3 regions of the Streptomyces sp. RLA131 genome follow, and region 1 is predicted to be linked to each of the others. Evidence: riboswitches for the same ligand, from Rfam matches in the RefSeq annotation. Region 1 holds a riboswitch; each other region holds the start of a gene.
The links. Region 1 has a riboswitch for cobalamin ahead of RWE79_RS09760 (cobalamin biosynthesis protein). Riboswitches for the same ligand answer to the same signal wherever they lie in the genome.
Positions count from the first base shown of each region.

Region 2: another riboswitch for cobalamin. It lies ahead of RWE79_RS31400 (CbtB domain-containing protein); the one in region 1 lies ahead of RWE79_RS09760 (cobalamin biosynthesis protein).
Region 3: another riboswitch for cobalamin. It lies ahead of RWE79_RS25790 (ribonucleoside-diphosphate reductase subunit alpha); the one in region 1 lies ahead of RWE79_RS09760 (cobalamin biosynthesis protein).

Region 1 covers NZ_JBWDOQ010000002.1:1,921,756-1,932,084, reverse strand. The annotation lists gene cobN (cobaltochelatase subunit CobN) at 1-2,937, opposite strand, end outside; gene RWE79_RS09765 (cobyric acid synthase) at 2,934-4,445, opposite strand; gene RWE79_RS09760 (cobalamin biosynthesis protein) at 4,442-5,434, opposite strand; cobalamin riboswitch at 5,489-5,616, opposite strand; gene RWE79_RS09755 (hypothetical protein) at 5,775-5,972, opposite strand; gene RWE79_RS09750 (inorganic phosphate transporter) at 5,986-7,245, opposite strand; gene RWE79_RS09745 (NAD(P)/FAD-dependent oxidoreductase) at 7,531-8,928, opposite strand; gene RWE79_RS09740 (class II aldolase/adducin family protein) at 9,006-9,662, shown strand; gene RWE79_RS09735 (alpha/beta hydrolase) at 9,788-10,329, shown strand, end outside.
Region 2 covers NZ_JBWDOQ010000002.1:6,731,555-6,741,883, forward strand. The annotation lists gene RWE79_RS31385 (3-hydroxyacyl-CoA dehydrogenase family protein) at 1-1,000, opposite strand, end outside; gene RWE79_RS31390 (HEAT repeat domain-containing protein) at 1,352-1,864, shown strand; gene RWE79_RS31395 (histidine phosphatase family protein) at 1,909-2,484, opposite strand; cobalamin riboswitch at 2,511-2,642, shown strand; gene RWE79_RS31400 (CbtB domain-containing protein) at 2,679-2,897, shown strand; gene RWE79_RS31405 (CbtA family protein) at 2,929-3,690, shown strand; gene RWE79_RS31410 (N-acetyltransferase family protein) at 3,627-4,187, opposite strand; gene RWE79_RS31415 (phosphotriesterase family protein) at 4,281-5,156, shown strand; gene RWE79_RS31420 (ArsR/SmtB family transcription factor) at 5,222-5,983, shown strand; gene RWE79_RS31425 (Rv2578c family radical SAM protein) at 5,974-7,047, opposite strand; gene RWE79_RS31430 (SRPBCC family protein) at 7,173-7,619, shown strand; gene RWE79_RS31435 (MFS transporter) at 7,896-10,226, shown strand; gene RWE79_RS31440 (MFS transporter) at 10,278-10,329, opposite strand, start outside.
Region 3 covers NZ_JBWDOQ010000002.1:5,440,451-5,450,779, reverse strand. The annotation lists gene RWE79_RS25830 (carbohydrate ABC transporter permease) at 1-569, opposite strand, end outside; gene RWE79_RS25825 (extracellular solute-binding protein) at 610-1,887, opposite strand; gene RWE79_RS25820 (GntR family transcriptional regulator) at 2,077-2,865, shown strand; gene RWE79_RS25815 (DUF3311 domain-containing protein) at 2,946-3,224, shown strand; gene mctP (monocarboxylate uptake permease MctP) at 3,221-4,852, shown strand; gene RWE79_RS25805 (helix-turn-helix domain-containing protein) at 4,979-5,941, opposite strand; gene RWE79_RS25800 (hypothetical protein) at 6,034-6,204, shown strand; gene RWE79_RS25795 (GNAT family N-acetyltransferase) at 6,242-6,727, shown strand; adenosylcobalamin-variant (AdoCbl-variant) riboswitch at 6,787-6,884, shown strand; gene RWE79_RS25790 (ribonucleoside-diphosphate reductase subunit alpha) at 6,993-9,428, shown strand; gene RWE79_RS25785 (ribonucleotide-diphosphate reductase subunit beta) at 9,428-10,329, shown strand, end outside.

The sequences.
Region 1 (10,329 bases):
CCGGACGGCGTCGTCCACCAGGGACACCACGTGCGGGAAGGCGTCCCGGAAGAAACCGGAGATGCGCACGGTCACGTCGATCCTGGGCCGGCCCAGCTCGTCGAGGCCCACCACCTCGAAACCGGTGACGCGGCGCGAGGCGTCGTCCCAGACGGGACGGCAGCCGAGCAGGGCGAGGATCTCGGCGATGTCGTCGCCCTGCGTGCGCATGCAGGACGTGCCCCAGACGGTGAGGCCCACGGACCTGGGATACGCACCGGTGTCGGCGAGATGACGGGCCAGCAGCGAGTCGGCGAGCGCCGTGCCGACGTCCCAGGCCAGCCGGGAGGGGATCGCCTTCGGATCGACCGAGTAGAAGTTGCGGCCCGTCGGCAGCACATTGACCAGGCCGCGGGTCGGCGAACCGGACGGCCCGGCGGGCACATAACCGCCGCGCAGCGCCCGCAGCACGTTGTCGATCTCGTCCGTCGTGCGGGCGAGCCGCGGCACGACCTCGTCGGCGGCGAACTCCAGCACCCGCACCGCCTCCGGGACGTCGGCGCCGACGACCTCGGCCACCACGTCCTTGGCCGCGCCCGTCGCCCAGCCGCCCGCCTCCATGGCCTCGGCCAGCCGCCGGGCCAGCGTCTCCAGCAGGTCCACCGCGTCCGAGCCGGTACGCGCAGGTCCCCCGGCCAGCGAGGTGAGCGCGGCCGGCACCTCCACCCGGGCGCCCGGCTCGGCCAGCAGCGCCTTCTCCTCCAGCCCGAACCACGCGGCCAGCGCCGCCCGCAGCCCCGGCAGGGCCCCGCCGACACCACCCCACACCTGCGCCGAACGCAGCACCGCCAGCACCAGGTTGACCCGCGCCTCACCGACCGGGCCGCCGCCGAGGATGTGCAGGCCGTCACGGATCTGGACGTCCTTGATCTCGCACAGCCAGCCGTCGATGTGCATGACGAACTCGTCGAACGCGTCGTCGTCCGGCTGGTCGTCCACATGCAGGTCGTGGTGGAGCTCGGCGGCCCGCACCAGCGTCCAGATCTGGCTGCGCACAGCCGGCGTCTTGGTGGGGTCCAGGTCGGACACCAGGGCGTACTCGTCGAGCAGTTGCTCCAGCTTCGCCAGGTCGCCGTAGGAGTCGGCGCGCGCCATCGGCGGCACCAGGTGGTCCACGACGGTGGCGTGCCCGCGCCGCTTGGCCTGGGTGCCCTCGCCGGGGTCGTTGACGATGAAGGGGTAGACGAGCGGCAGCTCGCCCAGCACGGCGTCGGGCGCGCAGCCGGCGGACAGCCCCAGGCCCTTGCCCGGCAGCCACTCCATGGTGCCGTGCTTGCCCAGGTGCACGATCGCGTCCGCGCCGAAGGACAGCTCCAGCCACCGGTACGCCGCCATGTAGTGGTGCGAGGGCGGCATGTCGGGGTCGTGGTAGATCGCGATCGGGTTCTCGCCGAAGCCCCGCGGCGGCTGGATCATGATCACGACGTTGCCGAACTGCAGCGACGCCAGCACGATGTCCTCGCCGTCCACGTACAGGCCGCCCGGCGGCTCGCCCCAGTGCTCCAGCATCCCCTCGCGCAGCCCGGGGTCCAGGGTCGCGAACCACCGCTGGTAGTCGGCCAGCGGCACCCGCGCCGGGGCCGAGGCGAGCTGTTCCTCGGTCAGCCACTCCACGTCGTGACCGCCGGCTGCGATCAGCCGGTGGATCAGCTCGTCACCGTTGTCCGGGTAGGCGTCGACGCCGTACCCCGCCTCGCGCAGCGCGTCCAGCAGCCGTACCGCCGAGGCGGGGGTGTCCAGGCCCACCGCGTTGCCCACCCGCGAGTGCTTGGTCGGGTAGGCGGTGAAGACCAGCGCGAGGCGCTTGTCGGCGTTGGGCTTGTACTTCAGCGCCGCGTGCCGCACCGCGATCCCGGCCACCCGGGCCGCCCGCTCGGGATCGGCGACGTACACCGGTACATCGTCCGCGCCCTGCTCCTTGAAGGAGAACGGGACCGTGATCAGCCGCCCGTCGAACTCCGGGATCGCCACCTGCATCGCCGCGTCCATCGGGGACAGCGCGGCGTCCGAGGCGTCCCACGCCGCGCGCGAGGAGGTCAGGCACAGCCCCTGGAGCACCGGAATGTCCAGCTCCGCCAGCGCCCCGACGTCCCACGCCTCGTCGTCCCCGCCGGCCGACGCGTCCGAGGCCCGAGTCCCGCCCGCCGCCAGCACCGTGGCGACGATCGCGTCCGTCCGCCCCAGCAGCGCGTACAACCCCTCCTCCCCGTCCCGCGGTTCTGTCGTGCCCGCTTCGCCTCGACTCCGCTGCGGGCGGGTGCCGTCCGCTCGTTCCTCGCTCCCGGCCCCCACCCTGCGCTGCATCTCGGCTACGCCGCGCAGTGAACCGCAGTACACCGGGAGCGCGTTGGCGCCCTTCGCCTCGATCGCCTCGCACAGGGTGTCGACGAAGCCGGTGTTGCCCGACAGTTCGTGCGCCCGGTAGAAGAGCACGCCGATGGTCGGGCGGCCCTCCTGGTACGCGTAGGAGCCGTGCACCCCGAAGTCCGGCATCGACGCGGGCGGTTCGAAGCCCTCGCCGGTCAGCAGCACCGTGTCCGACAGGAAGCGCGCCAGCTCCCGCAGGTTCTCCGGCCCGCCCTCGACCAGATAGCGCAGCGCCTCGGCCACCACGCCCGCCGACACCGACGACTCCGCCATCAGCTCCGCGTCCGGCACCGACTCGCCGCCCAGCAGCACCGTCGGGATCCCGGCGGTGCGCAGCGCGGCCAGGCCGTCCTCCCAGGCCCGCTTGCCGCCCAGCAGCCGTACGACGGCGATGCCGGCGCCCTCCAGCAGGGCGGGCAGCTCGTCGGCGGTGTCCACCCGCGTCGGGTTGCCGATCCGGTACGGCGCGCCGGACGCCCGCGCGGCCAGCAGATCGGTGTCGGCGGTCGACAGCAGAAGTACGGTGCTCACGGTGCCCCCGGGGCTATGAACGGGAGGCCGGCGGGTGCGCCGTCCTCGATGAGCCGCATCAGCGCGGCGGTGTCTGCGTGCTCCTCGATCAAATCGCCGAGGCGGTCCAACTGCTCCTCGCGCAGCGCGGCGAAGGCGGTGTCCGGCGCGGGCACGAACCGCCGCCCCGCCGCCTGGGCCACCCTGCGCAGAAAGGCACGCCGGAAGCCGTCGCTCTCCAGGGAGCCGTGCCAGTGCGTGCCCCACACGGCCCCGACCCGGCAGCCGTCCAGGAACGCCTCGTCGCCGCCGCGCACGTCGGCGACGCCGTGGTGGATCTCGTACCCCTCGACCCGCTCCCCGTACGCCGTGCCGACCGGGCGGGCCAGTGTCTTGTCCGCGGCGAACCGCACCCGCACCGGCAGCAGCCCCAGCCCGTCGACGGTCCCGGCCCGCGACTCGACCTCGTCCTCGATGGACTCGCCCAGCACCTGGAAACCGCCGCAGATCCCCAGCACCGGCCGGCCCTGCGCCGCGCGGCGCGCGATCTCCTGAGCCAGGCCCCGCTGCCGCAGCCACTCCAGCGCCTTCACGGTGCCGCGCGTGCCGGGCACCACCACCAGGTCGGCGTCCGCGAGTTCCTCGGGGCGGTCCACGAAGCGCACCACGACGCCGGGTTCGGCCGCGAGGGCGTCCACATCGGTGAAGTTCGACATCAGCGGCACCGCGGCCACCGCCACGCGCAGCACGTCCTCGCCGTACGGGGCGGCGGTGCCGGCCTCGCGCACGGTCCCGTGCCGCGACATGCGCAGCCCGTCCTCCTCGTCGATGCCCAGGCCGTGCCGGTGCGGCAGCACTCCGTAGAACGGCCGCCCGGTCAGCCCGCGCAGCATCTCCAGTCCGGGTTCCAGCAGTGACACATCCCCCCGGAACTTGTTCACGATGTAACCGGCCACCAGCGCCTGGTCCTCCGCGCTCAACAGCGCCGTCGTCCCGAAGAACGACGCGAACACCCCGCCCCGGTCGATATCCCCGACCACGACCACCGGCAACCGCGCCGCACGCGCCAGCCCCATGTTGACGATGTCGCCGCGCCGCAGATTGATCTCCGCAGGGCTGCCCGCCCCCTCGCAGATCACCGCGTCGTACTGCCCGCGCAGCTCCTCCAGACAGCCCACCACCGTCTCCAGCAACCGCCCCCGGCTGCCGTCGTGGTAGCCCCGGGCGCTCATCTCGCCCACCGCCCTGCCGAGCAGCACGACCTGACTGGTGCGGTCGCCGCCCGGCTTGAGCAGCACCGGGTTCATCAGCGCGGTCGGCTCCACACGTGCCGCCTGCGCCTGCATGGCCTGGGCGCGCCCGATCTCGGCGCCCTCCCGGGTCACATACGAGTTCAGCGACATGTTCTGCGCCTTGAACGGCGCGACGCGGACGCCCTGCCGCGCCAGCCACCGGCAGATCCCGGCGGTCACCACGCTCTTGCCCGCGTCGGAGGTGGTCCCGGCCACCAGCAGCGCCCCGCCGCTCATGCGCAGGCTCCCGCCGGGGTGCGGGCGGCCCGGCGGGAGACGGCCCGGCCGGAGGCGGCGGGCCGGCGGCCGAACGCCGCCCGGGCGGCCACCGCGACGCCCAGCGCCAGCAGGCTCACCCGCCGCGACAGCCGCACCGCCCGCTCGATGTCACCGATCTCCACGGCCCGGTTCCCCGCGCCGAGCACCGGCCGGTGCTCGGTCCTTCCCCCGTAGGCCAGGGTTCCGCCCAGCCGTACCCCCAACGCCCCCGCGAACGACGCCTCTACGGGCCCCGCGTTGGGGCTCGGGTGCTTGGGGCCGTCCGTACGCCAGGCGCGCCAAGCCCCGCGCGGGTCGGGTCCGGCGAGTACCGCGAGGGCGGCGGTGAGCCGCGCGCCCGGGTAGCCCACCACGTCGTCGAGCCGGGCCGACGCCCAGCCGAACCGCCACAGTCGGGGCGACCGGTGACCGACCATGGCGTCCAGGGTGTTGACGGCCCGGAAGCCCACCAGCCCGGGGACGCCGCCGAGGGCGCCCCAGACCAGGGCGCCGACGACGGAGTCGGAGGTGTTCTCGGCGACGGACTCCACGACCGCCCGCGCGATCTGCTGTTCGTCCAGGGACTGCGGGTCGCGCCCGCACAGATGGGGCAACCGCTCCCGGGCGGCGGCCAGATCACCGGCCTCCAGCGCCGCGCCCACCGCCCGTGCCTCCCGGCCCAGCGACGTCCCGCCGAGCACGGCCCAGGTGGCGGCGGCCGTCAGCCCGGCGGAGGCGGTCGCGGAGGACCGTACGGCCCGGGCGGTCACCGCGGCGGCGGCCACCGCGCCGCCTACGCACAGAGCCGTGTGAAGTGCGCCGCGGCCCCGGTGGTCACGCCACAGCCGGCGTTCCAGGGAGCCCGCGAGTCGTCCGAAGGCGGCGACGGGATGACCGCGCCGGGGGTCGCCGAACGCGCGGTCGGCGGCGAAGCCGAGCACAGCGCCGTACGTGTGGGCACGCGGCATCTGCTGATGTCCTCACTCAGGGTCCGCGCCCTGGTTCGACGTGACCGGCGGTGAGAGTCTCCTGGCTCCCGGATCGGCGCACCCCCGGCCTTCCAGCTCGTCGTACGAGCCGTGACCACGTGCGGAGGCGCACTCCCCGGTGACAGTGGCGGGACCGCGCCGGATTCTCACCGGACTTCCTCTCCTGCCGCCGTTTGGCACCGCAACTCCACCACGTGCCGCGAATGCCGTCAACTCACCCCTTGACCTGCGAAGGGAGATGTGTGAATGCACACATGGAGGCATGAACGAGCGGGGCACGGACCAGGTCCGTGCCCCGCTCGGCGTACGTGGCGAAGGGTCAGGCGACGATCAGGAAGATGCCGTACCCGACCGCGCCCGCGCACAGCGCGAAGGCGGCGTACGCGCCGGTGCGGGCGACTGCCGCACCCTCCTTGGTGAGTCCGACGATGCCGAGGGTGAAGAGGCCGACGAGTCCGACGGTGACGGCGAGGCTGACGCCGAAGACGGAGCCGAGGGCTGCCCAGTCGATGTGCATGATGCTCCGTTCCTCAGATGGTGGGCTGGACGGCGGGCGCGACCGGGGCCGGTGCCGGGATGGTGGCCGTCAGACCGTCGGCCGCACCGGCGGCGGTCGCGCCGGGGCCGGCCGGCGGCGGGGTGACGACGGCGATCGCCGTGGTGACGATGCCGGGCGGCTCCTCGGCGTCGGCGGCGTTGACGTTGGTGTGGTCCACCGGCTTGCGCCGCGCGGCCACCCAGATCGTCGCGCAGGCGGCGGCCGCGAGTACCGCGACCACCGCGATGCCCCAGTCGCCCCGGCCGGCCAGCAGCGCCGCGCCGGCGGCGACCAGGCCGGCGGCCGGCAGGGTCAGCGCCCAGGCGACGAGCATCCGGCCCGCGGTGCCCCAGCGCACGACGCCGCCCTTGCGGCCGAGGCCGGCGCCCATGACGGAGCCGGAGACGACGTGGGTGGTGGAGAGCGAGAAGCCGATGTGCGAGGAGGCCAGGATCACGGCCGCGGCGCCGGTCTGGGCGGCGAAGCCCTGCGGCGGCTGGATGTCGGTGATGCCCTTGCCCATCGTGCGGATGATGCGCCAGCCGCCGATGAAGGTACCCATGGCGATGGCCATGCCGGAGGAGATGATGACCCACAGCGGCGGGTTGGCGTCCGGGGCGATGACCTTGCCGGTGACGAGGGCGAGGGTGATGACGCCCATGGTCTTCTGCGCGTCGTTGGTGCCGTGCGCCAGCGAGACCAGGCCGGCCGAGGCGACCTGCCCGGCCCGGTAGCCCTTGGCGGTGGCCTTCGGGTCGGTGTCGCGGCCGATCCGGTAGGTGAGGCGGGTCGCCAGCAGTGAGGCGAGGCCGGCCACGATCGGGGCCGCGATGGCCGGTATGAGCACCTTCTCGGCGACCGCCCCGCCGTTGACCCCGGCGAGGCCGACGGAGGCGACGGTGGCGCCGATGAGGCCGCCCATCAGGGCGTGGGAGGAACTGGAGGGGAGTCCGGCGTACCAGGTCAGCAGGTTCCACAGGATCGCGCCGACCAGGCCGGCGAAGATCACTTCGGGCTGGACGCCCGCGCTTTCGTCGATGATGCCCTTGGAGATGGTCAGGGCGACCTCGACGGAGATGAAGGCACCGACAAGATTCAGTACGGCGGACATGGCCACCGCCGTCTTGGGCTTGAGTGCGCCAGTGGAGATGGTGGTGGCCATCGCATTGGCGGTGTCGTGGAAACCGTTCGTGAAGTCAAACACGAGAGCGGTGACGATCACGATTCCGATCAGGAGCGTGATGTGTTCCATGTACCCAGGCAATCGTTTGATCCGACAGTGGCGTGGCGACCGTACGGACCCTGGGTGAACGGAAGGTGAACGCCGGACGGCCGAGCGGTGCCGGCTCCGGCGAGGGGTGGTAAGGGCTCCTGAAAGGCCCCTGTCCACCTGGGGAATCGTCCGGATTGCCCGCCTTTTCGGCAGGCCCGGAACACCCGCCCACCACCCGCCCCCGGGTCCCTCCCCGGGCCCCTCCGGGACGGCCTCCCCGGGCTCCTCCGGGGAGGCCGTCCCGGAGGGGCCCGCGCGGTGCGCTCAGTGCCGTCCCGAGACCCGGTCGGCGAATTGCGCGACCCGGTCCGTCTCGCTGCTGCGCCCGGCCAGTTCCCGGCGGTCCGCGCCCCGGTAGGCCGCGTACATCCCGTGCACCCCGATCCAGCGCAGCGGCTCCGGTTCCCACTTGCGCACCCGGTGCCCCACCCACGGCAGCGCGGTCAGCGAAGTGCCGTGCCCCTGCCCCGAGTCGAGCTGTACGAGATCCCGCAGGGTCCGCGCCGCCAGGTTGGCCGTGGCGACCCCGCTGCCGACGTAGCCGCCGGCCCAGCCGAGCCCCGTGGAACGGTCCAGTTCGACCGTGGCGCACCAGTCGCGCGGCACGCCCAGCACACCCGACCAGGCGTGGTCGATCGCCACCCCGGCGGTCGCCGGGAAGAAGCGGACCAGGATCTCGCGCAGTGCCTCGACGGTCGCGGCCTGCGTACGGCCGTCATTGTCGGTGCGGGAGCCGAAACGATACGGCACCCCGCGGCCGCCCAGCGCGATCCGGCCGTCGGCGGTGCGCTGCGCGTACATGTAGGCGTGCGCCATGTCGCCGAGGGTCTCGCGGCCCTCCCAGCCGATGGTCCGCCAGACGCTCTCCGGCAGCGGCTCGGTCGCGATCATCGAGGAGTTCATCGGCAGCCAGGTGCGCTTCTGGCCCTTGACCGAGGCGGTGAACCCCTCGGTGCAGCGCAGGACGTACGGGGCCCGCACGGTGCCGTACGCGGTGACCGCGTGCTTCGGCCGGATCTCGGTCACCGGCGTCGACTCGTGGATCACCACACCCAGCGCCTCCGCCGCCCGGGCCAGACCCTGCAGCAGCTTCACCGGGTGAATACGCGCCCCGTGCGGCGTCCAGGTGCCGCCCGATGTCCCGGTGACCCGGATCCGCTCGGCCGACTCCGCGGCGCCCAGCAGCAGCCGGTCCTTCTCCCCGAAGGCGACCTCGGCCTCGTGGAAGGCCTTCAGCCGGGCCAGCTGCGCGGGGGAGTGCGCCACCTCCAGCACGCCCCCGCGATGGATGTCCGCGTCGATGCCCTCCTCGGCCGCGACCCGGACCACCTCGTGCACCGTGTCGTTCATCGCCCGCTGGAGGGCGACCGCGGCCTCGTGACCGTGCAGCTTCGCATAGCGGTCGCGGCCCGCGATGCCGTTGTAGAGCCAGCCGCCGTTGCGGCCGGAGGCCCCGTAGCCGCAGAACTTCTGCTCCAGCACCACGATCCGCAGGAACGGCACGGCCTTCTTGAGGTAGTACGCGGTCCACAGACCGGTGTAGCCGCCGCCGACCACACACACATCGGCGGTCATGTCGCCGGGCATCGGCTCGCGCGGAGCCGGAACGCCCTCCTGTGCGTACCAGAAGGAGATACCGCCGTTGACCGTGGTCGTTCGCATGGGCCGGGACGTTACTGCGCCCCGGGAGCGCGCGGCAACGAACAACCTGTCAGGATCAGGGCTCGGAGGTGGGTCGAATGTCGGACGGACTGGAACAGCCCTGGACTGAACTGGTGGCCACGGCTCGCCGCATGGTCGACGACGGACTGGTCGTCGGCACCTCCGGAAACGCCTCTGTCCGGGTCGGCCACCTGATCCTGGTCACCCCCAGCGGCGTCCCGTACGACCGCATCGGCCTCCAGGACATCGTCGCCGTCGACCTCGACGGCACCCAGCAGCTCGGCGAGCTGCGCCCCAGCAGCGAACTGCCCATGCACCTGGCGATCTACCGCCACACCGACGCCCGCGCCGTCGTCCACACCCACGCGGTCCACGCCACCGCCGTCTCCACCCTGCTGTACGAGCTGCCGGCCATCCACTACATGGCCGCCGCCCTCGGCGGGAAGATCCGCGTCGCCGACTACGCCACCTACGGCTCCGAGGCGCTCGCCAACAACGTCATGCACGCCCTGCGGGAACGCACCGGGTGTCTGATCCGCAACCACGGCACCATCGTCTACGGCGACAACCTCGACCAGGCCTACGAGCGCACCGCCCAGCTCGAATGGATGTGCCAGGTCTGGCTCGCGGCCCGCTCCGTCGACGGCTTCTCGCCCTCCCTGCTGTCCAAGCGCGAACTCGCCCGGGTCGCCGAGAAGCTCCGCGACTACGGACGGCCCGGCCCCACTCCCTGAGCGGGCCGCAGCGGGCCGCAGCGGGCCGCAGCGGGCCGTGCCGGACAGGCGGGTCACGGGCCGGCGTTCCGCCGACCGCGTCTCCCCGCTGGCCCCGATCAGCGGGGCGTCGGACACTGGAACCGATGCGCCTACGAATCGCGGCGGCCGTGACCGCCACCACTGTGCTGGGTGCCGGGGCCGCCGTGGCGGCCGGCCGGTACGCCTCGGGCTTCGCGCTGAAACCGTCCGGGAACGGCACCGGACCCGAGGCCGCGCTGACCGTGCACACCACCGACGGCCGGCAACTCACCCTCACCCGCACCCTGGCCTCCGTCCGCCCCGGCATCTACGGGCTCACCGGCGACGGGGTGCACGCCGTGGTGGGCGAGGTCACCGCCACCGCCCCCGGCTCCGTCACCCGCCTCGTGCGGCATGTGCAGCGCGGCGCGCTCACCCCCGGCGCGGCCGTCCGGCTCACCCCGCAGGCCTACGTGGGCGACCCGCGCGAGGCCCTCGGCCTGGACTTCGAGGACGTCCTCGTCCCGGGTGAGCTCGGTTCGCTGCCCGCGTGGTACGTCCCCGGCGCCCGGGACGTCTGGGTGATCGCCGTGCACGGCCTGGGCACCACCCGCGAACACCCCCTCGTCGTCACCTCCGCCCTGCACCGCGGCCGGATGCCCGTCCT
Region 2 (10,329 bases), 4.8 Mb from region 1:
AGCCCGCCTTGGCGAAGACCTCGGCGATACCGGTGGCCATGGTGCCCGAGCCGGCCACGCCGACCCTGCTCACCGGCCGGCCGACCCCCTGCGCACCGTCCGGCCGCGGGGTCTCGGTGTCGGCCACCACGGTGGCGCTGCCGGGGGCCTCGTAGGTGTAGAAGCCGCGGCCCGACTTGCGGCCCAGCAGCCCGGCGGAGGCCAGCTGCCCCAGCACCGGGGCGGGGGCGTGCAGCCGGTCGCGGGAGGCCTCGTACATGGCCTCCAGGACGGTACGGGCGGTGTCGATGCCGATCAGGTCGAGCAGGGCCAGCGGCCCCATGGGCAGCCCGCAGCCCAGCCGCATCGCGGCGTCGATGTCCTCACGGGTGGCGTACCGGGCCTCGTACATCGCGGCGGCCTGGTTGAGGTAGCCGAAGAGCAGCCCGTCGGCGATGAACCCGGGGCGGTCGCCGACCGGCACCGGCTCCTTGCCCAGCGCCCTGACCAGCTCGGTGACCGTCTGCGTGGTCTCGGGCGAGGTCAGGACGGTGGAGACCACCTCGACCAGCTTCATCGCGGGGGCCGGGGCGAAGAAGTGCAGCCCGAGCACCCGGTCCGGACGCGAGGTGTGCGAGGCCAGCCGGGTCACGGACAGCGCGTTGGTGCCGGTGGCGATGATCGCCCCGGGCTTGACGACGGCGTCGAGCGCGGTGAAGACCTCGCGCTTGACGTCGAAGTTCTCGGTGACGACCTCGATGACCAGGTCGGCGTCGGCCGCGGCCCGCAGCTCGGGGAAGGTACGGAAGCGGGCCAGGGTGGCGGTGCGCTCCTGCTCGGTGATCCGCTCGCGTCGCACGGCGCGGGCGGTGTTCGCCTCCAGGGTCTCGACGGCCTGGCGGGCGGCGTCGGGGGCGGTGTCGATGCCGATGACCTCGTGGCCCGCACGGGCCATGACCTCGGCGATGCCGCTGCCCATCGTGCCGAGGCCGATGACAGCTATGAGAAGGGGACGGTCCATCGCGGGACTCCAGGTGCTGAGGGTCCCGTCGCGCCGCGCGGCGCGCACGGGTGCGGAGTTTGGGTGGAACCGCGGGGCGTGTACGCGGGTAGGCGTGCCCACACGTGAACTGAGGAATGGCGGGCCCTGTCCCGGGGCCGCGCCGCGATGGCGCCGAACCGACAACGGCTGCACTCAGCGGCTGCGTCACCGGCCGCTGGGTACGTGGATCGAGAGTAACCGGCCAGTAACCTACGCGCCACCCCTGCGCCCATGTGATTTGGCTCGCTGACAGATGAGCGGAAAGAGGGTTGGAAGAGGGCCGGGAGGGCAGGAAAGAGGGCGCCGTGGCGCACGGCATAGGGTGTGCCGGTGGACACCCCCTTACGGGAAGAACTCGCCGCCACGCTCACCGAGCCGGGGCAGACCCTCGCCACCAGGCTGGACGCCGCCGTCGCCCTGGCCGAAGCCGGTGACCCGCGCGCCTTCGAGACCCTCGTGATGCTGCTCAACTACCGCGACCCCGGGCTCGCCGACATCGCCGCCCGCGCCCTGGCGCGCCTCGCCGACCCGCGCACCGCCCGCGCCGCCGCCGCGCTCGCCACCAATCCGCTCCGGGTCGCCTACGCGGCCCCGCCGATCCGGCTGCTGGTCGCGCTGCGGGCGCCGGAAGCCGTGCCCGCGCTGACCGGAACCCTGCGCCGGCTGCTGGCCGAGCCCGCGACCCCGTACTGGCGGGTCGCCCTCGCCTGCGCCGAGGGGCTGGGCGAACTGGCCGACCCCGGCGCCGAGCCGCTGCTCCGCGCGGCCTGCGACGACACCCGCCTGCGGGAGGCCGCCGTGGCCGCGCTGGCCCGGCTGCAAACCAGCCGGTCCGGCGACTGAGTGTTCAGCCGGTCCCGCGATCGCGGACAAGCGGCGGCCGCAGGCTAGGCCCGCAGGTCGAGCGGCCGGCCCGCTCGCAGGTTCCACCGGCCCGACCGGCCGGTCAGCTCCACCGCGGTCAGCGGCGGCACGTCGAGCCGCCAGAAGGCCTGCGGAGGCAGCCCCAACGCCCGTACCACCAGGGCCCGTACGACCTCCGGCTCGACCACCGCCAGCAGCCGGCCCGCCGGGCCGGGACCGTCCAGCCAGCCACCGGCCCGGTCGCACAGCGCCAGCAGCGACTCCCCGCCGTGCGGCGCGCCCGCCGGGTCCGTCAGCCACGCCGCGACGCCCTCCGGCTCGGCGGCCGTGACCTCCGCCAGCGTCCGGCCCCGCCAGCGGCCCATCGCCCACCCGGCCAACTCCCCGGGCGCGGCGGCGGCGTTCAGGCCGAGGGCCGCCGCCGTCTCCCGGCAGCGCGCCGAGGCGGCGGTCAGGGCACCGTCGGCGGCCGGCACCGCGCCCGCCGCGGCGCGCGCCCGCCGGGCCCCCGCGGGGTCGAGCGGCCGGTCGTCGTCGAAGCGGGCCTCGCGCAGGCCCGCGCTCAACGCCGGTGAGATCAGGGTCAGCCGACAGGTCATGCGCCCTCCATGCGCTCTTGGCCCAGGTGGCCGGTTCGCGATACGGTCACGTCGATATTGACGACGGCACAACGGAAGCCCGGTGAGAATCCGGCACGGTCGCGCCACTGTAAGCCGTGAGGCAAGTCAGACCCGACGCCGTCGTCCCGAGCTCCAACAACATTTGGGACGCGAGTTCCCCAGGAGGTCCCGCCATGGCACAGTCCGTCGCTCCGCCGACCGTTGCCCCCGCCAGCCCCGTCACCCTGCCGATCCGGGCCATCCTGCCCTGGGCCGTCTTCTTCGGCGTACTGATGCTGGTGCTGCTCTACTTCGTCGGCGCGGAACAGGGCGCCACCTCCCTGCTCTCCGGTGAGAACGTGCACGAGTGGGTGCACGACGGCCGTCACCTGCTCGGCTTCCCCTGCCACTGATCCTGCGAGGGGAAGACAGCTCGTGAACACCGTGAACGGTGCCACCGTCAGAAACCTCCTCGTACGCGGCATGCTCGCCGGCCTCGCCGCCGGTGTCCTCGCCTTCGTCGTCGCGTACCTCCTCGGCGAGCCGAGGGTCGATGCCGCCATCGCGTACGAGGAATCCCACTCCCACGAACACGAGATGGAGATCGTCAGCCGCACCCTGCAGTCCACCGCGGGCCTGGCCACCGGCGTTCTCGTCTACGGCGTGGCGCTGGGCGGCATCGCCGCCCTCGCCTTCTGCTTCGCCCTCGGCCGGATCGGCCGCTTCGGCCCGCGCGCGACCGCCCTGCTGCTGGCCGGCGCCGCCCTCGTCGCGGTCTACCTCGTGCCGTTCCTGAAGTACCCGGCCAACCCGCCGTCCGTCGGCGACCCCGACACCATCGGCAAACGCACCCTGCTGTACTTCCTGATGATGCTGCTCGGGGTGCTGCTGGCGGTCGCCGCCGTCATCCTCGGCAAGCGGCTCGCCCCGCGGCTGGGCACCTGGTACGCCACCCTGGCCGCCGGTGCCTTCTTCGTCCTGGCCGTCGGGCTCGCGTACGCCTTCCTGCCGGCCGTCAACGAGGTGCCGGGCGACTTCTCCGCGACGCTGCTCTGGCAGTACCGCCTGGCCGCCCTGGCCATCCAGCTCACCCTGTGGACCGCCTTCGGCCTGGTCTTCGGCGAACTCGCGGACCGGGTCCTTCAGCCCCGGCCCGCCGGCGTCGCCCGCGAGCAGCGAACCTCCGTCAGCGGCGTGCCGTCGTAGTCCTCCTGCTGCGTCGCGCCGTCCTCGGTGAAGCCGGCCCTGCCGTAGAAGCGGCGGGCCGGCGCGTTGCGGGCCAGCACCCACAGCCGTAGCCGTACGACTCCCCGGGTGGCGGCGGATCCGAGGACCGCGCCGGTCAGGGCGCGGCCCACGCCCCGGCCGATCCGGTCGGGGCGCACGTACAGCGCGTACAGCTCCCCGTCGCGCGGCCCGGCGGCCTCGCCCCGGTAGGGGCCGTGAGCCGCCCAGCCCACGACGACGCCGTCCTCGACTGCCGCGCCGTCCTCGCCATCTTCGACGGCGACCAGATTCTCCACCCGCCCCGCCGACTTCGTCCGCGCGAAGAACTCCCGCCGCCGGGCGGCGTCCTGCTCGGCGCTCATCGCGTCCAGATACGTCTGCGGCACGATCCCCGCGTAGGCGGTCTGCCAGCCCCGCACCCGGATCCGTGCCACGGCGTCGATGTCCGTCTCCGTCATGGGTCGCACACGCAGCATGGGCCCACCCTACGGAGAGCGGCCCGCCGCCGGACGGCGGTCCGGGTAACCTCCGGGACGGCGAATGTGCCGCGGATCCTGGAGGCCGAGGAGATGAGCACCGTTCGTACGCTGCTGGGCGACATCCCGGCGGCCGGGCTGGGGGTCTGCGACGCGCACGACCACCTCTTTCTGCGCTCGCCGCTCCTGCCCGGCCAGGAGCGGGACGACCCGGTGGCGGCGGAGGCCGAACTGCGGGACTTCCGGGCGCTGGGCGGGACGGCCGTCGCGCAGTGGACGCCGTACGGGATGGGCCGCGAACTCGCCCTGCTGGCACGTCTGTCGCAGACGTCCGGGGTCCATGTGATCGCGGCGACGGGGCTCCACCAGGCGGTGCACTACGACGCGGAGCTGCTCGGGGACGTACGGGACCGGCTGGCCGGGCTGTTCGTGGCGGAGCTGACCCGCGCGGAGCTGCCGGCCGGCCTGATCAAGGTCGCCGGCGGCTACCACGGCCTGGACGGGCACGCCCGCCTGACGATGACGGCGGCTGCCGAGGCCCACCACGCGACGGGCGCGCCCATCGGCGTCCACCTGGAAGGCGGCACCGGGGCGGCGGACGTCCTCGGCCTGCTCTGCGGGGACCTCGGGGTGGCGCCGGACGCCGTGATCCTGGGCCATCTCAACCGCTTCCCCGACATCCGCGTCCACCGCGAGGCGGCCGAGGCGGGTGCCTTCCTGGCCTTCGACGGTCCCTCGCGGGCCAACCACGCCACCGACTGGCGGCTGCTCGACTGCCTGACCGCCCTGGCGGAGGCCGGGCACACCGACCGGCTGCTGCTCGGCGGCGACTCCACGGTGCGGTCCGCCCTGGGGGTTCCGTACCTGCTCAGCGGGGTGCGGCCGCGCGTCGAACGTGAGCTGGGGGAGCGGACCGTCTCGCGGATCCTGACGGAGAACGCGGCCCGCGCATTCGCGCTGCGCCACTGAGTCACTGACACGCCGGACCGCCCGGGCGTTGACATGTGACCAAAGGGTCACCTATTTTTGGGGGTATGCAGGAGGACGCGGTGTTCAAGGCCCTCGCCGACCCGACCCGGCGGAGTCTGCTGGACGCGCTCTTCCTGGAGGACGGTCAGACGCTGAGCGCCCTGGAGGCGCGCTTCGACATCTCGCGGTTCGCTGTGATGAAGCACCTGCGCCAGCTGGAGGAAGCCGGCCTGGTGGTGACCAGGCGGCGCGGCCGCGAGAAGCTGCACCACCTCAACCCGGTCCCCATCCGGCTGGTCCACGACCGGTGGGTGAGCAAGTACGCGGAACCCTGGGCCGCCGCGCTCAGCGGCCTCAAGAGCCGACTGGAGAGTCCGATGGAGAAGATCTTCGAGATTTACATCCGCACCACCCCGGAGCGTCTCTGGGAGGCGATCACCGACCCGGACATCCGCAGCAAGTACAACTTCGGCGCCGGCGTCGTCACCCCGGAGTGGAAGGCCGGCGCGCGCTACGAGATGGGAGCCCCCGGAGCCCCCGGGCCACTGGGTGAGGGGGAGCTGCTGGAGGTCGACCCGCCGCGCCGGCTGGTGCAGAGCATGGTGGCGCTGTGGAGCGAGGACGTGAAGAGCGAGGGCACGTCGCGCGTGACCTGGGAGATCGAGCCCGTCGGTGACTCCTGCCGGCTCGTCGTCACCCATGACCACCTGCGCGAGGGCGCCAACGAGGAGCTGTACGGCGGCTGGCCGATGATCCTCTCCGGTCTGAAGACCTGGCTGGAGACGGGCGAGCTGCTGACGACCCCGGGCTCGCTGCTCTACACCTGAAGCATCAGCTCCGTGGGCTCCGGCCGCTCCGGAGGCCCCTGCTCCGGCCCCCGCTCCGGCCCCGGCCGCGGCCCCTGCTCCCGCCCCGGCCCCGGCTGCGGTTCGGCGCGGTGGGCCGCCGGCGGCCGGCCCGGGCCGATGCCGTACTCGGTGGCGAGTTCGTTGACCTGGCGCGTGACGCGCCGCTGGTACCAGGTGGGTGCGTAGGCCCCGTCCGCGTACAGCGCCTTGTAACGGCTGATCAGGCGCGGGTGGTGGACGGAGAGCCAGGCCATGTACCACTCGCGGGCGCCGGGGCGCAGATGGAGGACGAGCGGGGTGACCGAGGTGGCGCCGGACTCGGCGATGGCGCGGACGGTGGCCCGCAACTGCTCGGGCGAGTCGCTGAGATAGGGCAGCACCGGGGCCATCAGTACGGCCGAGGGGATGCCGTGCTCGTTCAGGGTGCGGCAGACGTCGAGGCGCTTGGCCGGTGAGGGGGTGCCCGGTTCCGCCGTGCGCCACAGCTCCCGGTCGGTGAAGCCGACGGAGACGGCGGTGGAGACCTCGGTGACCCGCGCGGCCTGTTCGAGCAGCTCCAGGTCACGGAGGATGAGCGACCCCTTGGTGAGGATGGAGAAGGGGTTGGCCCGGTCGCGCAGCGCGGCCAGGATGCCCGGCATGAGCCGGTAGCGGCCCTCGGCGCGCTGGTAGCAGTCCACATTGGTGCCCATGGCGATGTGCTCGCCCTGCCAGCGGGGTGCGGCGAGCTCGCGGCGCAGCAGGTCGGGGGCGTTGACCTTGACGATGATCTGCGAGTCGAAGTCCAGGCCGGTGTCGAGGTCGAGATAGCTGTGCGACCTGCGCGCGAAGCAGTACACGCAGGCGTGTGAGCAGCCCCGGTAAGGGTTGACCGTCCATTCGAACGGCATCCGGGACGCTCCCGGCACCCGGTTGACGATCGAGCGGGCCCGCACCTCGTGGAAGGTGATGCCGCGGAACTCCGGGGTGTCGAAGGTGCGCGTCACCACGTCGGTGCCGAAGAGGGCGGGGGCGCCGTCGCGGCTCAGGTTGTCCCAGCGCATGGTGCCTCCTGGCGTTGTCCTGATATCGAGAATAGAACATCTGAGCGAATCACGTCGAGTGGGATGCTTGGCCGCGCATGCGGCACGACGTGCGCAGCCATACGCAACCGACGGAGGACCGGCACATGGGCCAGGTAGAGGCCACCACCCAGCGCGAGATCGAAGCGGGACCGCAGGAGGTGTTCGCCGCGCTCGCCGACTACGACGGCACCCGCGCCAAGCTGCTCCCCGAGCAGTTCAGCGAGTACGAGGTCCGTGAGGGCGGCAAGGGCGAGGGCACCCTCGTGCACTGGAAGCTCCAGGCCACCGAGAAGCGGATCCGGGACGTGCTGTTCGCCGTCACCGAGCCCACCGCCGGTCAGCTCGTCGAGACCGACCGCAACTCGTCCATGGTGACCACCTGGATCGTCACCCCGGCCGGCGAGGGCCGCTCCAGGGTCGTCACCACCACCACCTGGAACGGCGCCGGCGGCATCGGCGGCTTCTTCGAGCGCGCCTTCGCACCCAAGGGCCTCAACCGGATCCACGACGCGGTACTGGCCCGGCTGGCCGCCGAGGTCGAGGCGAAGTAGGACTGCCGGCGCCGGCCGCGTCCGCGAGTGCGTGTCCGGGCATCACGACCGCCCGGCGCGCACCGCGGACGCGCCGCCGTCCGGCGCGGGGGAGTCCGGCGCGGGGGAGGTCACCGATACGGGTGGTTCCGCGGCCCTTTGGCGCATCGTCGCCGCCGCTGGTCGTTGTCGCTCGCAGGGCAGGCGCGACGAGGCGGACGAGGGAGCGGACACGTGGGCGACAGCGCACTGATCGACCGGGTGGACGCCGCGGACCCGTCCGGCGCCCCGGAGGCGGTGCGGGAAGTGGAAAGGGGGGCCGCGGGGGAGTCCGGGCCCGCCCCCGAACTGACGCCGCGCCAACTCCGGTTGGTCTTCCTCGGGCTGATGCTCACCCTGCTGCTCGCCGCGCTCGACCAGATGATCGTGGCCACCGCCCTGCCCAGGATCGTCGGCGAACTGCACGGCCTCGACAGGATGTCCTGGGCCGTCACCGCCTATCTCCTCGCCTCCACCATCGGGCTACCGCTGTACGGCAAGCTCGGTGACCTCCTCGGCCGCAAGAGCGTCTTCCAGTTCGCCATCGTCGTCTTCGTCATCGGCTCCGCACTGGCCGGCTGGTCGCGCTCGATGGACGAACTCATCGCCTTCCGCGCCGTCCAGGGCGTCGGCGCCGGCGGCCTGATGATCGGCGTCCAGGCGATCATCGCCGACATCGTCCCGCCCCGCGAACGCGGCCGCTACATGGGCCTGATCGGCGCCGCCTTCGGCCTCGCCTCGGTGGCCGGACCGCTGCTCGGCGGCTTCTTCACCGACCACGCCTCCTGGCGCTGGTGCTTCTACGTCAACGTCCCCTTCGGGCTGCTGACGCTCGCCGTCATCGCCGTCGTCCTGCGGCTGCCCCGGCCCGAGGCCCGGCCCCGGCTCGACGTCCTGGGCGCCCTGCTGCTGGCCGCGGGCTCGACCTGCCTGGTGCTGCTGACCAGTTGGGGCGGCACCACGTACGCCTGGCGCTCGGGGGTGATCGTCGGCCTCGGCGCGGGCGCGGTCGCCAGCGCCCTGCTGTTCGTGCTGGTGGAACGGTTCGCGGCCGAACCCGTCATCCCGCTGCGGCTGTTCCGCGACGGCATCTTCAACGTCACCGCGCTGATCGGCGCCGTCGTGGGCGTCGCGCTCTTCGGCGCCGCCAGCTATCTGCCGACCTTCCTGCAGATGGTCCAGGGCGCCAGCGCGACCGGCTCGGGGCTGCTCATGCTGCCGATGATGCTCGGCATCGTGCTGGCCTCGGTCGTCTCCGGCCGGCTCATCAGCCGTACCGGCCGCTACAAGATCTATCCCGTGCTGGGCGGCGCGGTCTCGGCGGCCGGGATGTGGCTGCTGTCGCGGCTCGACGCGGACACCTCCCGGGGTCAGTACAGCGTCTCCATGGCCGTGCTGGGTCTCGGTATCGGCCTCGTCCTGCCGGTGCTGGTGCTCGCCGTCCAGAACTCCGTACACCCCGCCGACCTGGGCACCGCCACCAGCGCCAACAACTACTTCCGCCAGATCGGCGGTTCCCTCGGCGCCGCCGTCTTCGGCACCCTGTTCGCCAACCGGCTCGCCGACCGCCTCGCCGCCGAACTCCCGCGCGGCGTCGGCGCGTCCGACCCGCAGTCCATCACCCCGCAGCTCGTCCACGCCATGCCGCCGGCACTGCGCGACGCGTACGTACGCGCCTACGCCGACGCCATGCCGCGCATCTTCCTCTACCTGGTGCCGGTGCTGGCCGTGGGCTTCCTGCTGGCCTTCCTGCTCAAGGAGAAACCCTTGGTGACCACCCAGCACCACGTCCCCGGCGCCCGCCGGACCGCCGCCGGGCCCGTGCCGGAGGCCGGCGTCCCCGTCTGCGGCACCGTCCAGCACTCCGACGGCACCACGGTCGGCCGCGCCGCCCTCACCCTCATCGACGCCACCGGCCGCCAGATCGGCCGCGGTGCCACCGCCGACGACGGCCGTTACGCCCTCAGCACCCCCGGCCACGGGGCCTTCGTCCTCATCGCCGCCGCCGGCGGCCACCAGCCGCAGGCCGTCACCGTCACCGTCGCCGGGCACCCGGTCGACCTGGACATCGTGCTCGGCGGCGCGGGACGCCTGGCCGGTACCGTCCACACCTCCGACGGCACCCCGGTCGCCGACGCCGTCATCACCCTCACCGACCCGCGCGGTGACGTCATCGCCGGCACCCGCACCGGCCGCGACGGCGGCTACGCCCTCACCGAACTCGTCGCCGGTGAGTACACCCTCGCCACCACCGCCCCCGCCTACCGTCCCACCGCGCTCCCCGTCGCCGTACAGCCCTCCCGGGAGACCCGCCAGGACATCGAACTCGCCGGCGGCGCCATCCTGCGGGGTGTCGTCCGGGCCCCGGACGGCCGTCCCGTGGAGGACGCCCGCGTCACCCTTCTGGACGCCGGGGGCAATGTCGCGGACTCGGTGACCACCTCCTCCGACGGGACCTTCCGCTTCGTCGACCTGGCGGCGGGCGAGTACACGGTCATCGCCTCGGGCTATCCGCCGGTCGCGACGGTACTGCGGCTGGAGGGCGGCGGGCGCACCGAACGGGATCTCCAGCTGGGATACGAGGACTGAGCGGCTGGCCGGTCCCGGCACGCCCCCGATCCCGTCCCGGCGGCCGTCCGCTCACTCGCAGGGCGTCCCCCGCGTCAGCGCGTACCGGGCCCCGATGTGGTAG
Region 3 (10,329 bases), 3.5 Mb from region 1:
GTGGCGAACCAGTTGTGGCCGTCGAAGTCCACCCCGGGGATCTTGCTGACCAGCCAGTTCAGGACGCCGTAGTCACTGTCGAACATCCACTTGAAGACGGTGACGGCGACGATGACCGGCATGGCCCAGCTGGCCACCAGCGCGATGTTGACCAGGGTCTTGACCCAGGGCGAGACCCGTTGGAGCAGCAGGGCGAGCAGCATCCCGGTGACCATGGTCAGCACCACCGCGCCGCCCGCGAACCAGACGGTCCGCCAGACGACCGACCAGAACTCGCCGTCCCCGAGGATCGCGGTGAAGTTGCCGAGGCCGGCCCATTCGGCGGGCTTGAACCCCCACAGCTGGGGCTGCCCGAAGTGCTGGAACGACAGGGTGACCAGGCGTACGAAGGGGTAGCCCAGGACCAGCAGCAGCACCGCCAGCGCGGGGGCGAGCAGCAGCCAGGGCAGTCCCGTCGCACCGGACCTGGTGCGTTTCCTGCCCGGCCCCGGCGCCCGGCCGGGCGCCGGGGCCGGTGATGAGTGCCGGGTCGGCGGCACCTTCGCGGTGGTGGTCTCGGCGGCACTCATCACGTACTGCTCCTCAGCGGTCCCTCGAACTCTCTTGCCGTCAGCTGTTGTTGATGACCTTGTCGATCGCGGCGTCCGCGTCCTTGGCCGCCTGCTCGACCGTCTTCTTGCCGGTGGCGATGGACTGCAGCATGCCCTGGAGGATCTGCTGCTTCTCGACGTTGCCCCAGCCCGGCGCGGCCGGGATGAACCAGCTGCTCTCGGCGGCGGTCGCGGTGGCCTTGGTGGCGTCCGCCGTCTTCAGCGTGGCCAGCTGGGTCTTGTTGTTGGGCAGGTTGCCCTTGCCGATCAGGACCTTCTGGCCGGCGGTGCCGGTGAAGTCGTTGATCCACTCGGCGGCCAGGGCCTGGGCCTTGGACTTGGTCGGGACGGCGAGGTCGGAGCCGCCGAGGAAGACCGGCATGTTCTTGCCCGACGGGCCGGGGAAGACGAACTGGACCAGGTTGTCCTTGAGCTTGCCGCCGGTCTTGTCGACCTTGGGGTCGGCGGCCGCGCCGCCCTCCCAGCTCGCGCCGTAGATCATCGCGGACTTGCCCTGGCCGAAGACGATGTAGCGGTCGGACTCGTCCTTGGTGAGGTCGCCGTGCATGTACGTGCCGAGCGCGGCCTTCCACGCGGTCAGGCCCTGGACGGACTCGGCGCTGGAAAGGCTCGCCTTGAAGGTGCCGCCGCTGTCGGTGGCGATGGCGCCTCCGGCGTCGTAGACGAAGGACATCGCGGCGTACCAGTCGCGGGAGGGCTGGTACCAGGCGTTGAACTTCTTGCCGTTCTTCTTCTGGATCTTGTCCAGGTCGGCGGTCAGCTCCGTGTACGTGGCCGGGACGGTGGTGACACCGGCCTTGGCGGCGATGTCCTTGCGCCAGGCAGCGACGCGGGCGCCGGCGTAGTAGGGGACGCCGTAGGTCTTGCCGTCGTAGGAGCCGGAGGCCTTGAGGCCGTCCAGCCAGGCGGAGGAGTTGTCGAAGTCGGAGGCGTCGAGTTCGGCGAAGGCACCCTTGATCTCGTAGCCGAGCATCTCGGTGTTGCCCATCTCGATGACGTCGGGGGCCTTGTCCGAGGCCAGTACGGCGTCGAACTTCGTGTTCTTGTCGCCCCAGCTGTAGTACTCGTGCTTGACCGTCACGCCCGGGTGCTTCTTCTTGAGCGCGGCGTCGGCCTGCTTGACCAGTCCGGGCCAGTTGTTCTGTGCGTCGACCGTCAGCCATACCGTGATGGACCTGGGTGACTCGGCCTTGTCGGACCCCTTGTCCGAACCGCAGGCCGCAACGCCGGCAACCATTGCCGCGACACCGATCGCCGCGATCAGCTTGCGCTTCACAACACCCTCCCCAGGGTCGTGGTACCAAGTGGTGTAGACCAGTGGTCGAGAGCTTGGCCTAGACCTTTTGGGGTGTCAAGGGTGTATAAGAAGCCTGGCGAGTCCGTTACCGGACCGACACCTGGACCAGGGCCGCACGGGTGGCACGGCCCGTGCCACGATGTGGGTTTGACTTGTGACGGAGGAAGCATGAGCAGCGACGGGGAAACCGACGCGAGCATCCTGGACAGCGCCGCAGGGCCGGAGAACGGCACCGGCGCCGCCGGGCGGACCGCCCGCGTCCCCAAGTACTACCGGCTGAAGAGGCACCTGCTGGAGCTGACCCAGACGATGCCCCCGGGCTCACCCGTGCCGCCCGAACGCACCCTGGCAGCCGACTTCGACACCTCCCGGACGACCGTGCGGCAGGCACTCCAGGAGCTGGTCGTGGAAGGCCGGCTCGAACGCATCCAGGGCAAGGGCACCTTCGTCGCCAAGCCCAAGGTCTCGCAGGCGCTGCAACTCACCTCGTACACCGAGGACATGCGCGCCCAGGGCCTGGAACCCACCTCCCAGCTGCTGGACATCGGCTACATCAGCGCCGACGACCGCCTCGCCGAACTCCTCGACATGAAGGCCGGCGGCCGGGTGCTGCGCATCGAACGGCTGCGGCTGGCCAACAGCGAACCGATGGCCATCGAGACGACCCACCTGTCGGCCAAGCGCTTCCCCGCGCTGCGCCGCAGCCTCGCCAAGCACTCCTCGCTCTACACCGCGCTGGCCGAGGTCTACGACGTACGCCTGGCGGAGGCCGAGGAGACCATCGAGACCTCGCTGGCGACCCCGCGCGAGGCCGGGCTGCTCGGCACGGATGTCGGACTGCCGATGCTGATGCTGTCCCGGCACTCCATCGACACCACCGGCGAACCGGTGGAATGGGTGCGTTCGGTGTACCGGGGGGACCGCTACAAATTCGTCGCGCGCCTGCGGCGCCCGTAGACGAGCGGCTGATCTCTGCCCTAGATTTCCTGCTCGTCACAAAGAGTGAGAAACCCACGCAGAGGGACGGAGCTGCCGCAGTGTCCGAACCAACAGGAACACCAGGAACTTCCTCCGGTCGCCCGCCGGCCGTCACGCCGACCCGCGTGACAGCCGGCGTGTGCCTGATAATCCCCTTCGTCGCGATGCTCTGGGTCGGCTCCTACGCCCGGCTCACCCCGGAGTTCATCGGCATCCCGTTCTTCTACTGGTACCAGATGCTCTGGGTGTTCATCTCCTCCGCCCTGACCTGCACCGCGTATGTGCTGGTCCGCCGTGAGGAGCGCGCCCGCAAGGCGGCCAAGGGGGTCCCGGCATGAAGGACGGCGTGAACGGCGTCGCACTCGCCGTCTTCATCTTCTTCTTCGTGGCCGTCACGGTCATGGGCTTCCTCGCCGCCCGCTGGCGCAAGGCCGAGAACGCCCTCCACCTCGACGAATGGGGCCTGGGCGGACGCAGTTTCGGCTCCTGGGTCACCTGGTTCCTGCTCGGCGGCGACCTCTACACCGCGTACACCTTCGTCGCCGTCCCGGCGGCCGTGTACGCGGCCGGGGCGGCCGGCTTCTTCGCGGTGCCCTACACCATCCTGGTGTACCCGCTGATCTTCGTCTTCCTGCCGAGGCTGTGGTCGGTCTCCCACAAGCACGGCTACGTCACCACCTCCGACTTCGTCCGGGGCCGCTTCGGCTCCAAGGGACTGTCGCTGGCGGTCGCGGTCACCGGCATCCTGGCCACCATGCCGTACATCGCGCTCCAACTGGTCGGTATCCAGGCCGTGCTGGACGTGATGGGCGTCGGCGGCAGCGCCTCCGACAACTGGTTCGTCAAGGACCTGCCGCTGCTGATCGCCTTCGGTGTCCTGGCCGCGTACACCTACTCCTCGGGGCTGCGGGCGCCCGCACTGATCGCCTTCGTCAAGGACGCGCTGATCTACATCGTCATCGCGGTGGCGATCATCTACATCCCGTACCGGCTGGGCGGCTTCGACGACATCTTCGGCAAGGCGAGCGAGGCCTACGCCCAGGTCAACCCGGCCACCGGCAAGCCGCGTGGCGCGCTCGCGCCCGGGGACACCGCCCAGTGGGCGTACGGAACGCTGGCGATGGGCTCGGCACTGGCGCTCTTCATGTACCCGCACTCGGTGACCGCCGTGCTGTCCGGGCGCAGCCGGGACGTGATCCGCCGCAACACCACCGTGCTGCCGCTGTACTCGCTGATGCTCGGGCTGCTGGCGATGCTCGGCTTCATGGCGCTGGCGAGCGGTGTCGGCAAGGGAATCACCGGCTACAACGGCCAGTTGGCGATCCCGCAGCTCTTCGAGAACATGTTCCCCTCGTGGTTCGCGGGCGTCGCCTTCGCCGCCATAGGGATCGGGGCGCTGGTTCCGGCGGCCATCATGTCGATCGCCGCCGCCAACCTCTTCACCCGCAACATCTACAAGGACTTCCTCAGGCCCGACGCCACCCCCGAGCAGCAGACCAGGGTCAGCAAGCTGGTCTCGCTGCTGGTCAAGGTCGGCGCGCTGGTCTTCGTCCTGACCATGGACAAGACGGTCGCCATCAACTTCCAGCTCCTGGGCGGCATCTGGATCCTGCAGACGTTCCCCGCCCTGGTGGGCGGCCTGTTCACCCGCTGGTTCCACCGCTGGGCGCTGCTGGCCGGCTGGGCGGTCGGCATGGTCTACGGGACATGGCAGGCGTACGGCGTCGCCAGCCCCGCCCAGAAGCACTTCGGCGGCTCCTCGGACACCATCCCGGTCATCGGCCAGATCGGCTACATCGGCCTCACGGCGTTCGTTCTCAACGCCGTGGTCGCGGTGGCCCTGACCCTGGTCCTGCACGCCCTGAAGACCCCCGAGGGCGTCGACGAGACCTCCCCCGGCGACTACACGGCGGACGCCGGCGAGCCCGGCGTGGAACCGGAAGTGCCGGTGACCGCGGGGCACTAGCGGTCACCGTTTCGTCCTCGTCCCGGATCGCCGGGCGGGCCGGTTTCCCGGGCCGCCCGGCGATCCGGGGCAAGCGCGGCCGGGACAAGCGCGGCCGGGGGCATGCGCGGCCGCGCGCACGACGCCCTATCCGACCGGCACCCGGAAGGTGCGCCGGTAGGCCTGCGGTGTGGTGCCCACCCAGCGGCCGAAATGGTGACGCAGGGTGGCCGCGTTGCCGAAGCCGGCCCGCAGGGCGATCGCGTCCACCGTCTCGTCCGTGCCCTCCAGCAGCTCACGGGCGAGCAGTACCCGCTGCCCGAGCAGCCACCGGTAGGGCGTCGTCCCGGTCTCCTGCTGGAAGCGCCGGGCGAAGGTCCGCGGCGCCATGTGCGCCCGCTCGGCCAGTTCGTCGACGGTGACCTCGCGGTCGAGGTGCTGTTCCATCCAGCCGAGCACGTCGCCGACCGTGTCGCAGCGGCTGCGCGGCAGCGGTCGTTCGACGTACTGCGCCTGGCCGCCCTCGCGGTGCGGCGGTACGACCATACGGCGGGCGATGGCGTTGGCCACCGCGCTGCCCTGCTCCTTGCGGACCAGGTGGAGGCAGGCGTCGATACCGGCGGCGGTACCGGCCGAGGTGATGACCGGGTCCTCGTCGACGTACAGCACGTCGGGCTCGATCCGGGCCAGCGGGAAGCGGTGCGCGAGCGTGTCCGTGTGCCGCCAGTGGGTGGTGCAGGCGCGGCCGTCCAGCAGCCCGGCGGCGCCCAGCACGAAGGCCCCCGAGCAGACGCTGAGCACCCGCGCGCCACGGTCGACGGCCTCCCGCAGGGCCAGCAGCAGCGCCGGCGGGTAGGCGGCCTTGTCCGGCATGTCGCAGCCGGCCGGGACGGCGACCAGATCCGCCTCGGCCAGCCGGTCCAGGCCGTGCGGGGTGTTGATGGAGAAGCCGCCGTACACCTGGACGGGCGACCGCTCGGCGGCGACCACCGCGAAGTCGTAGACGGGCAGACCCTGTTCGCTCCGGTCCACGCCGAAGACCTCGCAGATCACGCCGAGTTCGAAGGGGTGCACCCCGTCGAGCAGTACCGCGGCCACGTTTTTCAGCATCCTCCGAGCATGCCAGAGAGCTGGCAGGAATTCGAGGGAGCAAGGCAGTCCTGCCACTCCCGGCGGCAGCCCGCAGGGAGGAGATTAGATGCATGAACACATACCTCGCCCTCGTAGCGGTTCTGTCCCTCACCCTCGCCGTCGCCGCCCCCGCTCTCCTGGGTCTCGCCCACGAACGCCGGATCGACCGCCAGATCCGGGCCGCGCGGGCCGCCGAGGCCGCGGCCGAGGCCGCCCGGCGGACCTGGGGAATCACCGCCTGAGAACGGCACTGTCAGACCCGTGCGTCAGACTCGAACCATGGACATCACCATCCGCCCGGTCCGGCCCGAAGAGCTGGCCGCCGTCGGGGATCTCACCGCACGGGCGTACGAGCCCGTGCTCCCCGACGGCGACACGTATCTGGAGCGGCTGCGGGACGCCACACACCGCGCCGAGCACACCGAACTGCTGGTCGCCGCGGACCCGTCGGGCACCATCCTCGGCAGCGTCGCCTTCGTACCCCCCGGCTCGGTCTACACCGAGGTGGCCGGGGAGGGCGAGGGCGAGTTCCGCATGCTCGGCGTGGATCCGCGCTTCCAGGGCCAGGGCGCCGCCGAGGCACTGGTGCGGGCCTGCCTCGACCGCGCCCGGAAGCTCGGCATGTCCCGGCTCGCCATCTCCACCAGCCCCTCGATGCACAGCGCCCACCGGCTCTACCGACGGCTCGGTTTCGACCGCGCCCCCGGGCGGGACTGGTCTCCGGTGCCCGGCATCGACTTGCAGGTGTATTCCATAGACTTGTAACGAGACACAACATCTGGGGGTGCCGACGGCAGGCACCACTACATGTATGCTCAACACCGCTGCCGCCGCAGGGAAATCCGGTGAAATTCCGGGGCTGCCCCGCAACGGTGTACGGGCGCCATGAGGCGTACCCGCAAGCCCGATGGCCTGCCGGCAGCGCACCCAAGGGGACACCTCCCGGACCGGAACGAACCGGTCCGGCGAAGCCCTCCCGGGTGCCGTCATGTCCGGGCCTCGCGGGTTGGGCCGGTGGACGCGCCGCGGCATGCCCTGTGCAGCCCTCGTGCGCCCCGCCATTCCCTCGTCGCGTCGCCGCCGTACGAGGGAGAGAGCACACGTGACCATCGCGCCCGTCGCACCGAACGCGGAACCCGCTTCAGCCGGCAGCACCCTGCTGCGCACCCTGACGGAACTCACCGCCGACCTCCCCGACACCGACCCCGGCCGGGTGGCCGCCGCCGCGCTGCGGGGCCGGTCGCCGCATGCCGACCGGGCCGCGGCCGAGGCCGAACTGCGCACGCTGGCCACCGAGGCCGCCGCCGGCCTCATCTCGGAGGACCCCCAGTACTCCCGGCTCGCCGCCCGGCTGCTCACCCTGGCCATCGCCGACGAGGCGGCCGGCGAAGGCGTCACGTCCTTCACCTCCTCCATCGCCGTGGGCCACCGCGAGGGCCTGATCGCCGACGGCACCGCCGAGTTCGTCCGTACCCACGCGGCCCGGCTGGACGCCCTGATCGAGCAGGCTCTCGCCGAAGGCGCCGACGACCGCTTCGGCTACTTCGGCCTGCGCACGCTGCACAGCCGCTACCTGCTGCGGCACCCCATCACCCGTCAGGTCGTCGAGACCCCGCAGCACTTCCTGCTGCGGGTCGCCTCCGGCCTGGCCGAGAACCACACGGTGCGCGCGCTGGACGAAGTCGCCGCGCTCTACGGCCTGATGAGCCGTCTGGACTACCTGCCGAGCTCGCCCACCCTGTTCAACTCCGGTACCCGGCACCCCCAGATGTCCTCCTGCTACCTGCTGGACTCCCCGCTGGACGAGCTGGACTCCATCTACGACCGGTACCACCAGGTCGCCCGCCTGTCGAAGCACGCCGGCGGCATCGGCCTGTCCTACAGCCGCATCCGGGCCCGTGGCTCCCTCATCCGGGGCACCAACGGCCACTCCAACGGCATCGTCCCCTTCCTCAAGACCCTCGACGCCTCGGTCGCCGCGGTGAACCAGGGCGGCCGGCGCAAGGGCGCCGCCGCCGTCTACCTGGAGACCTGGCACTCCGACATCGAGGAGTTCCTTGAGCTGCGCGACAACACCGGCGAGGACGCCCGCCGTACGCACAACCTCAACCTGGCGCACTGGATCCCCGACGAGTTCATGCGCCGCGTCGACGCCGACGGCACATGGTCGCTCTTCTCCCCCGCCGACGTCCCGGAACTGGTGGACCTGTGGGGCGACGCGTTCGACGCCGCCTACCGCGCGGCCGAGGCGGCCGGCCTGGCCCAGAAGACCATCCCCGCACGGGACCTCTACGGCCGGATGATGCGCACCCTGGCCCAGACCGGCCAGGGCTGGATGACCTTCAAGGACGCCGCCAACCGCACCGCCAACCAGACCGCCGAGCCGGGCTCGGTCGTCCACTCCTCGAACCTGTGCACCGAGATCCTGGAGGTCACGGACGACCAGGAGACGGCCGTCTGCAACCTGGGCTCGGTGAACCTCGGTTCCTTCGTCAGCGACGGCTCGATCGACTGGGAGCGCCTGGACGCCACGGTCCGTACCGCCGTCACCTTCCTCGACCGCGTCGTCGACATCAACTTCTACCCGACCGACCAGGCCGGCCGCTCCAACGCCAAGTGGCGCCCGGTGGGCCTGGGCGCGATGGGCCTCCAGGACGTCTTCTTCAAGCTGCGCCTGCCCTTCGACTCGCCCGAGGCGAAGGCCCTCTCGACCCGGATCTCCGAGCGGATCATGCTCGCCGCGTACGAGGCCTCGGCGGACCTCGCCGAACGCAGTGGTCCGCTGCCCGCCTGGGAGAAGACCCGCACGGCACGGGGCGTCCTGCACCCCGACCACTACGGCGTGACCGTGAGCTGGCCGGAGCGCTGGGACGCGCTGCGCGCGCGCATCGCGAAGACCGGCATGCGCAACTCCCTCCTCCTCGCCATCGCCCCCACCGCCACCATCGCCTCGATCGCCGGGGTGTACGAGTGCATCGAGCCCCAGGTCTCCAACCTCTTCAAGCGCGAGACCCTGTCCGGGGAGTTCCTCCAGGTGAACTCCTACCTGGTGGAGGACCTGAAGAAGCTCGGCGTCTGGGACACCCAGTCCCGCGAGGCGCTGCGCGAGGCAAGCGGCTCGGTGGCGGGCTTCAACTGGATCCCGGCGGACGTCCGCGCCCTCTACCGCACCGCCTGGGAGATCCCGCAGCGCGGCCTGATCGACATGGCGGCGGCCCGCACCCCGTACCTGGACCAGTCGCAGTCCCTCAACCTCTTCCTCGAAACGCCCACCATCGGCAAGCTCAGCTCGATGTACGCGTACGCCTGGAAACAGGGCCTGAAGACCACCTACTACCTGCGTTCCCGCCCGGCGACCCGGATCGCCCAGTCGGCCCGCGCGACGGTGCCCGCGCAGGTCGCCGCCGATCCCGACGCGGTCGCCTGCTCCCTTGAGAACCCCGAGTCCTGCGAGGCCTGCCAGTAATGTCCGCCCCCACCAAGCACCTGCTCGACCCGGGCTTCGAACTGACCCTGCGCCCCATGCGCTACCCGGACTTCTACGAGCGCTACCGCGACGCCATCAAGAACACCTGGACCGTGGAGGAGGTCGACCTCCACTCCGACGTCACCGACCTCGCCAAGCTCTCCCCCGGCGAGCAGCACATGATCGGCCGGCTGGTCGCCTTCTTCGCGACCGGCGACTCGATCGTGGCCAACAACCTGGTGCTGACCCTCTACAAGCACATCAACTCCCCCGAGGCGCGGCTGTACCTGTCCCGCCAGCTCTTCGAGGAGGCCGTCCACGTCCAGTTCTATCTGACCCTGCTGGACACCTACCTCCCCGACCCGGACGAGCGCACCGCCGCCTTCGACGCGGTGGAGAACATCCCCTCCATCCGTGAGAAGGCGCAGTTCTGCTTCAAGTGGATCAACGAGGTCGAGAAGCTCGACCGCCTGGAGAGCAGGGCCGACCGCCGCCGCTTCCTCCTCAACCTGATCTGCTTCGCCGCCTGCATCGAGGGCCTGTTCTTCTACGGCGCCTTCGCCTACGTCTACTGGTTCCGCTCGCGCGGCCTGCTGCACGGCCTGGCCACCGGCACCAACTGGGTCTTCCGCGACGAGTCCATGCACATGGACTTCGCCTTCCAGGTCGTCGACACCGTCCGCCGGGAGGAGCCCGACCTCTTCGACGACGACATGGCCAAGGAGGTAACGGCCATGCTGGAGGAGGCCGTCGAGGCCGAGCTCCAGTTCGCGCAGGACCTGTGCGGCGAGGGTCTGCCCGGTATGAACACCGACTCCATGCGCGAGTACCTGCAGTGCGTCGCCGACCAGCGCCTCGTCCGCCTCGGTCTGCCCGCCCGCTACGGCTCGGAGAACCCCTT